DNA from 2 places in the Rhodoplanes sp. P11 genome. Region 1 is predicted to be linked to the other one. Evidence: riboswitches for the same ligand, from Rfam matches in the RefSeq annotation. Region 1 holds a riboswitch; the other holds the start of a gene.
What was found. Region 1 has a riboswitch for cobalamin ahead of ACFQUV_RS23560 (CbtB domain-containing protein). Riboswitches for the same ligand answer to the same signal wherever they lie in the genome.
Positions count from the first base shown of each region.

Region 2: linked by a shared signal. The riboswitch ahead of ACFQUV_RS02970 (iron ABC transporter permease) and the one ahead of ACFQUV_RS23560 (CbtB domain-containing protein) in region 1 are both predicted to bind cobalamin.

Region 1 covers NZ_CAXWGY010000021.1:160,102-163,492, forward strand. The annotation lists gene tcuB (tricarballylate utilization 4Fe-4S protein TcuB) at 1-232, shown strand, start outside; gene cobD (threonine-phosphate decarboxylase CobD) at 198-1,250, opposite strand; gene ACFQUV_RS23555 (histidine phosphatase family protein) at 1,247-1,852, opposite strand; cobalamin riboswitch at 1,911-2,057, shown strand; gene ACFQUV_RS23560 (CbtB domain-containing protein) at 2,154-2,375, shown strand; gene ACFQUV_RS23565 (CbtA family protein) at 2,393-3,142, shown strand; gene ACFQUV_RS23570 (hypothetical protein) at 3,139-3,391, shown strand, end outside.
Region 2 covers NZ_CAXWGY010000001.1:654,774-658,164, reverse strand. The annotation lists gene ACFQUV_RS02975 (ABC transporter ATP-binding protein) at 1-584, opposite strand, end outside; gene ACFQUV_RS02970 (iron ABC transporter permease) at 581-1,594, opposite strand; cobalamin riboswitch at 1,705-1,917, opposite strand; gene cbiB (adenosylcobinamide-phosphate synthase CbiB) at 2,061-3,041, shown strand; gene ACFQUV_RS02960 (DUF6282 family protein) at 3,201-3,391, opposite strand, start outside.

The DNA.
Region 1 (3,391 bases):
CGGGCTGCTGGCCCTGCTGGCGGCGACCGCGGCGAGCGGGCTCGCGGTGCTGGGGCTGCGGGCGACCGCCGCCATGGGGCTGGCGCTGACGCTGCATCTCGGCGTCGTGGTCGGCACCTTCCTGGTGCTGCCGGCCACCAAGATGCTGCATGCGCCGTTCCGCGCGGCGGCGCTGCTGCGCGCCGCCATCGATCGCCTCATCGCGCCGCCGCGGCGCAGCGGCGGGGAATGAGATCGATCGCGGCGGCGAGCCGCGACCATTCGGCCTCCGCGCCCGGCAGGCCGACCCGGATGCGGTCGGGCGCCCCGGCGAAGCCGCGCACCAGAATTCCGGCGCGAGCGAAGTGGTCGACGAGATCGATGCCCGCAGGCCCCTCGGCCAGCACGAACAGGTCGGTGCCGCCGCACGGCGCGATGCCGCCGGCCGCCAGCAGCGCGTCGAGCCGTCGCCGGTCGGCGGCGAGCCGCGCCCGCATGGCGGCGATCCAGCCCGCATCGGTGAGCGCCGCGGTGGCGATCACGCAAGCCGGCCCGGCCACCGGCCAGTCGCCCAGGCGCTGCCGCCACGCCGGCGCGTCCGCTGCGGCCACCGCCACGACGCCGACCCGCAGGCCGGCGAGCCCGAAGAACTTGCCGAGCGAGCGCAGCACCACGAGGCCCGGCGGCAGGGCCGGGAGGGCGAGCAGCGACACCTCCGGCGCCACATCGGCGAACGCCTCGTCGACGACGAGGCGGCGGCCGGCGGCGCCCCACCGTTCCGCGAAGGCGAGGAGATCGGCCCGCGCCACCACACGGCCGTCCGGGTTGTTGGGATTGGCGAGCACGACGACGTCGAGGTCGTCGGCATCCGGCGGCGGCAGACCTGAGAGCGGCCGCACCACGGCGCCGCTGCCCTCCCACGCCGCCGCGTGCGACGGATAGGTCGGACCGAGCAGGCCGACCCGCGACCGTGCCGGCACCAGCCACGGCATCATCCGGATGGCGATCTCGCTGCCCGGCACCGGCACCAGCACCATGCCGGCCGGGCAGCCATAGGCGCTCCGCGCCGCCGCTTCGAGGGCCGCGAGATCACGCCCGAGCGGCAGCCGCTGCCAGACCTCGGGCGGGATCGGCGGCAGCGGATAGGCGTGCGGGCTGATGCCGGTCGACAAGTCGAGCCACGGCGTCGGCGCCTGCGGATAGAGGCGCGCCGCGGCGTCGATCCGCCCGCCGTGCTGACGCAGAAGCTCGCTGCCACCCGCCTCCGTCATCGTGATCCGACTCCCTCCGCGCCTTCTCCCATCGCCCAGAACGCATCGAGCGTGGCGGAGCGCAAGGCCCAGCGGCGGCCGTCGTGACGAAGATCGACCATTGCGAGCGGGGCGGCATCGATCCGCCAGAACGCGGCGGCCGGCGCCGCCAGCACATGGACGACGGCGGCCCGCAGCACCGCCGGATGGGTGACCGCGATCAGCCGGCGATTCGGCGGCCTGCCGTCCAGCCAGGCGCCGACCCGCGCCAGCAGGGCCGCCACCGATTCGCCGCCATGCGGCGCGGCGGCCGGATCGGCCCGCCACGACGCCAGCGCGTCCGGCTCCGCCGCGACGATCTCGGCGAGCGCGCGGCCCCGCCAGCGGCCGTGGTCGAGGTCGTCGAGCGCCGCGACCGGCTCGGCCGCGAGGCCGAGCGCCGCCGCGGTCTCGCCGGCACGCCGCTCCCGCCCGGCGAGTGCGGCATCGACCCGCGGCAGGCGGGCCGCGAGCCCGGGCAGCGCTGCCACGGTCGCCGCGTCGAGGGGCTCGTCCTCCGGGAACCGGCCCGCCCGCGTGGCGGAGGTGGCAGCGCAAGCGAGCAGCAGCAGGCGCATCGTCATGCTGCCGACAGCAGGGCCGAATGCGGCATGCCTGAACGTCGGAGTGGCAGTGTCATGGTTCGTTGACTTCCCCGGGTGTCGGCGCCATCATCCGGCGACTGTCGGAGACGGGAAGCCGGTGCAAGTCCGGCACGGTCGCGCCACTGTGTGCGGTCCTCGCGCGAGGATCGCAAGTCAGACCCCGGCTCCACGTCCTGCGGATCTCGATCCGCGGGGACTCCGGCCCTCGGCGGTCCGCATCGGCGGGCCGCACGCGAGCCGGCCGCACTCGAACGGGACGCGCAATCCCAGAGGAGACCTCATGTCCGACATCGCGACTCTGCCCGGCCTCGCCGGATCGTCCGAGCTTCCGGTCGTTCCGGTTCGCGAGATTCTGCCCTGGGCCGCCTTCGCGGCGCTGGTCGGCCTCGCCGCCGTCTGGTTCGTGGGCGCCGAGCAGGGCGCCGCCGCCATCTTCGACGGCACCACGGTGCACGAGTTCGTCCACGACGCCCGGCATCTGCTCGGCTTCCCCTGCCACTGAGCCGATAGCGGCCCATCATGGCTCGGACCCTGCTGGTCCGGGGGATGCTGTCCGGCATCCTCGCGGGACTGCTCGCCTTCGTGGTCGCCTGGCTGATCGGCGAGCCGCCGCTCGAGCTCGCCATCGCGTTCGAGGAGCATGCCGGCCACGCCGCCGGTGAGGCTCCCTCACCCGAGATCGTCAGCCGTGCCGTGCAGAGCACGCTCGGTCTTCTGACCGGCCTCGTGGTGCTGGGCGGGGCGACCGGCGGCGCCTTCGGGCTCGCCTTCGCGTACGCCCAGGGACGGATCGGCCGCGTCGAGCCGCGCACCACGGCGCTCGTGCTGGCGCTCGCCGGCTTCGTGGTGCTGGTGCTGATGCCGCAGCTCAAGTATCCGGCCAATCCGCCCGGCGCCGCCAGCGCCGAGACGCTGACCACACGCTCGTGGCTGTTCGTCGCCATGATGGGCTTCTCGGTGCTGACCGCCGTCGCGGCGCTCGGCCTCGGCCGCCGCCTGCACGCGCGGCTCGGCGCCTGGAACGCCGCCCTGGCGGGCATCGTCGCCTATCTGGTCGCCATGGCGGTAGTGATGGCGGTGCTGCCCTCGGTCGACGAGGTGCCGGAGACCTTCCCGGCCGCCGTGCTGTGGCAGTTCCGCGCCGCCTCGCTCGGCACCCAGCTCGCGCTGTGGACGATGCTCGGCCTGGTGTTCGGGGCGCTTACCGAGCGCAGCTTGCGGGCACGCCCGGGAGGAGCCACCGCACGGCCGGGCGGCGCCGCGCCGTGACCCGGCCCGCCACCCGCCCAAGGCGCGGTCTCGCCGCGGCAGCGGCCGGGCTCGCGCTCCTTCTCACGGCGGCACCGGCGGCGGCCCACCGCGCCGGCGCCGGCCGCACCGACGGCATCCCGATCGACAGCCTCTCGCACGGCCAGATGCTGGTGATTGAGCAGAACCGCGCCGCCATTCTGGACCTCGCGGCCCGCACCGCCCGCACCGACGAGACCTTCCGCCGGCTGCTGAACTACACCAAGATCC
Region 2 (3,391 bases), on a different contig from region 1:
ACCACGGCGCCGGCGCGGGCGGTGCGCTGGAGCAGCGCCAGCACCTCGATCTGGTGATAGGGGTCGAGCGACGCCACCGGCTCGTCGGCGAGCACCACCGGCGCCTCGACGGCGAGCATGCGGGCGAGCGCGACGCGGCTGCGCTCGCCGCCCGACAGCGCCGTGACGCGACGGTCCGCGAAGGCGACCACGTCGGCGGCCCGCATGGCGCGGTCGACCGCCTCGGCGTCGCGGCGGCCGAGCCGGGCCGGATCGGTGGCGCCGTGCGGATAGCGGCCGAGCGCCACGATGTCGCGCACCGGCAGCGGCCAGTGCACCACATGGCCCTGCGGCAGATAGGCGAAGCGGCGGGCGCGCTCGCGGGCCGAGAGCCCGCCCATGTCGTCGCCGCCGAGCATCACCCGGCCCTGCGCCGGCACCAGCCCGGCTAGTGCCCGGAGCAGCGAGGTCTTGCCGGCCCCGTTGGGACCGACCAGCGCCGCGAGGTGGCCGCGCGGCAGCGCCAGCGAGACGTCGTGAACCACCGGGCGGCCGCCGAGGGCGACCCGCAGACCGTCGGCGACCAGATAGGGTGCGGCGCTCATCCGAGCCCGCCCCCGAGGGCGCGGCGCTCCCGCATGATCAGCCACAGGAAGAAGGGGACGCCGATCAGCGCCGTCAGCACGCCGACCCGGACGCTGGTGGTGGCCGGCAGCAGCCGCACCGCGATGTCGGCGGACAACAGCAGCGCGGCGCCGCCCAGGGCGCTCGGCAGCATCAGCCGCGCCGGATCGTAGCCGACCAGCGGCCGCACCAGATGCGGCCCGATCAGCCCGATGAAGCCGATGGTGCCGGACACCGCGACCGAGCCGCCGACGCCGAGCGCCACCCCGAGAATGACGAGGAGACGGGTGCGGGCGACGTCGACCCCGAGGCTCGCCGCCGCCTCCTCGCCGAGGCCGAGTGGCCGGAAGGCGTGGCGCTGCGACGCCAGCACGGCGGCGCCCGCCACGATGAACGGCAGGGCCAGCACCACATGGCGCAGGCTGCGATCCTCCAGCGAGCCCAGCAGCCAGAACGAGATCTCCAGGGCCGCGAACGGATTGGGCGCCAGATTCATGGTCAGCGCCGTGCCGGCGCCGGCGAGGCTCGACAGCGCGAGACCGGACAGGATGAGGAGCAGCAGCGAGGCGTTGCGGCCGGCGACCACGAGCAGGGCGAAGACCGACACGAAGGCGGCCGCGATGGCGGCGATCGGCAGCACGAAGGACAGGACGTCGGCAAGCCCGGTGGCGATCACCAGCACGGCGCCCAGCGCCGCCGCCTGCGGGGCGCCGAACAGCTCGGGCGCCGCCAGCGGGTTGCGCAACAGCCCCTGGAGCGCCGCTCCCGACAGGCCGAGCGAGGCGCCCACCGCGGCCGCCAGGATGGCCCGCGGCAGCCGGATCTCCTGGACGATGATGCGGGTCTCCTCGGTGCCGCCGCCGGCGAGCGCCGCCAGCACGGCGCCGGGCGACACTCTCACCGGGCCGATGCCGAGCGACAGCAGCAGCAGGAGGACGACCAGGCTGCCCAGCAGCAGCACCGGAAGCCGTTCGAGGACGCGCAGCCGCACCCCGGTGGTGCCGGCCGTCGTTGCCGCATCGGTGCCGTCCAAGACGCTTCCTCCGTCGACCCGCCGTCGAACGAGCGCAAAACCGGGCAGGCGTGGAGCGCGAGCGGACGCGCGGGCCTGCCGTCGCCGGCCGGTCTCCTGGCTCGCGGATCGGGTCGTCCGCCTTCCCGGCCCCCGGGGTGGGGACCAGTGGCATCGGGACGATAGGCTCCGCTCACAGTTGCGGGGGCAGCCGCGGACTTGGGCGCAGTCCAAAGGACGAGCCCGCACCGCGTTCCCGTTTCACCTCTCGGTCGAGAGGCACCGGCGACGAGCCATATAACCATGCGGGCCGCGGCCGCACAAGGACGCGAGCCGGCCCGGCCGCCCCTGGAATCCGCAGCCGGCGCGGTATGATGGCGGTGATTCCGTCGCGGCCGGGCCGCCGCGCGGGCGACGCAACCGACCGAGCCCGCAGCCAATCCCGATGCTCGACTTCGCCGACCGCAGCCTCGTCCTCGTCGTCGCCGCCTGCCTGGAGGCGGCGGTCGCCTATCCGGACCCGCTGTTCCGGGCGATCGGCCATCCGGTGACGTGGCTCGGCGCCGTGATCGCCACCCTCGATCGGCGGCTCAACCGCCCCGACATCGCGGACGCGAGGCGGCGGGCCGCCGGCGTCGCCACCGTGGTCCTGCTGCTCGGGCTGGCGATCGCGGCCGGGCTGGTGATCGAGGCGATCGCGGTGGCGACGGCACCGCTCGGCGCCGTGCTGGCGGTGCTCGCCGCGACCAGCCTGATCGCCACCGGCAGCCTCGATCGCCATGTCGCCGCGGTCGCCCGGGCGCTCGACCAGGACGGCCTCGCCGGGGGTCGCCGCGCGGTCGCCCGCATCGTCGGCCGCGATCCCGCCACCCTCGACGCCGCCAGCGTCGCCCGCGCCGCCATCGAGAGCCTGGCCGAGAACGCCTCCGACGGCGTCACCGCGCCGGCCTTCTGGTTCCTGGTCGGCGGCCTGCCCGGCATGCTGGCCTACAAGGCGGTCAACACGGCCGACAGCATGATCGGCCACAAGACGCCGCGCCACCGCGCCTTCGGCTTCGCGGCGGCGCGCCTCGACGACCTCGTCAACCTGCCGGCGTCGCGGCTGACCGGGCTGATGCTGGTCGCCGCCGCCGCGGTGGTGCCGGGCGCCTCGGCGGCCGGGGCCTGGCGGGCGATGCGGCGTGACGCCCGCCGCCACACCTCGCCCAATGCCGGCTGGCCGGAGGCCGCCATGGCGGGGGCGCTGGGCCTGCGGCTCGCCGGTCCGCGGATCTATGGCGGCATCGGCGTCGACGCCGCCTGGATGGGCGACGGCCGCGCCGAGGCGACCGCCGACGACATCGTCCGGGCGCTGCGGCTCTACCGGGTGGCCTACACGGGTGCTGTCGCGCTCGTCGCCGCGGCGGCGCTGCTGCTCGTCGTCTGATACGAGATCCGGCTGATCCGTTGGATGGTCATTCCGGAAGCGGCGAAGCGGCTGTCCGGAATCCAGCCGAGAGTCCAGAGTCTGCCGCGCGATGACGTGTTTCGCTGGGTTCCGGGTTCGCGGGCTGGTCGCCCGCGCCCCGGAACGACGGCGAACTAATCACCCGGAAACAGTCTGAGCCGGCGCCGAGAGAGCGCCCGTCACCGCGGCGACGTCGGCCTCGAGGCCGAAGACGCGCGCCGCATTGGTCGACACCATCGCCCGGATCGCCGCGTCGTCGTAGCCGAGATCGAGGCAGAGCCGGACCCCGCGGCGGAATCCTTCGAGCGGCGAGAACACGCCGGTCTGAC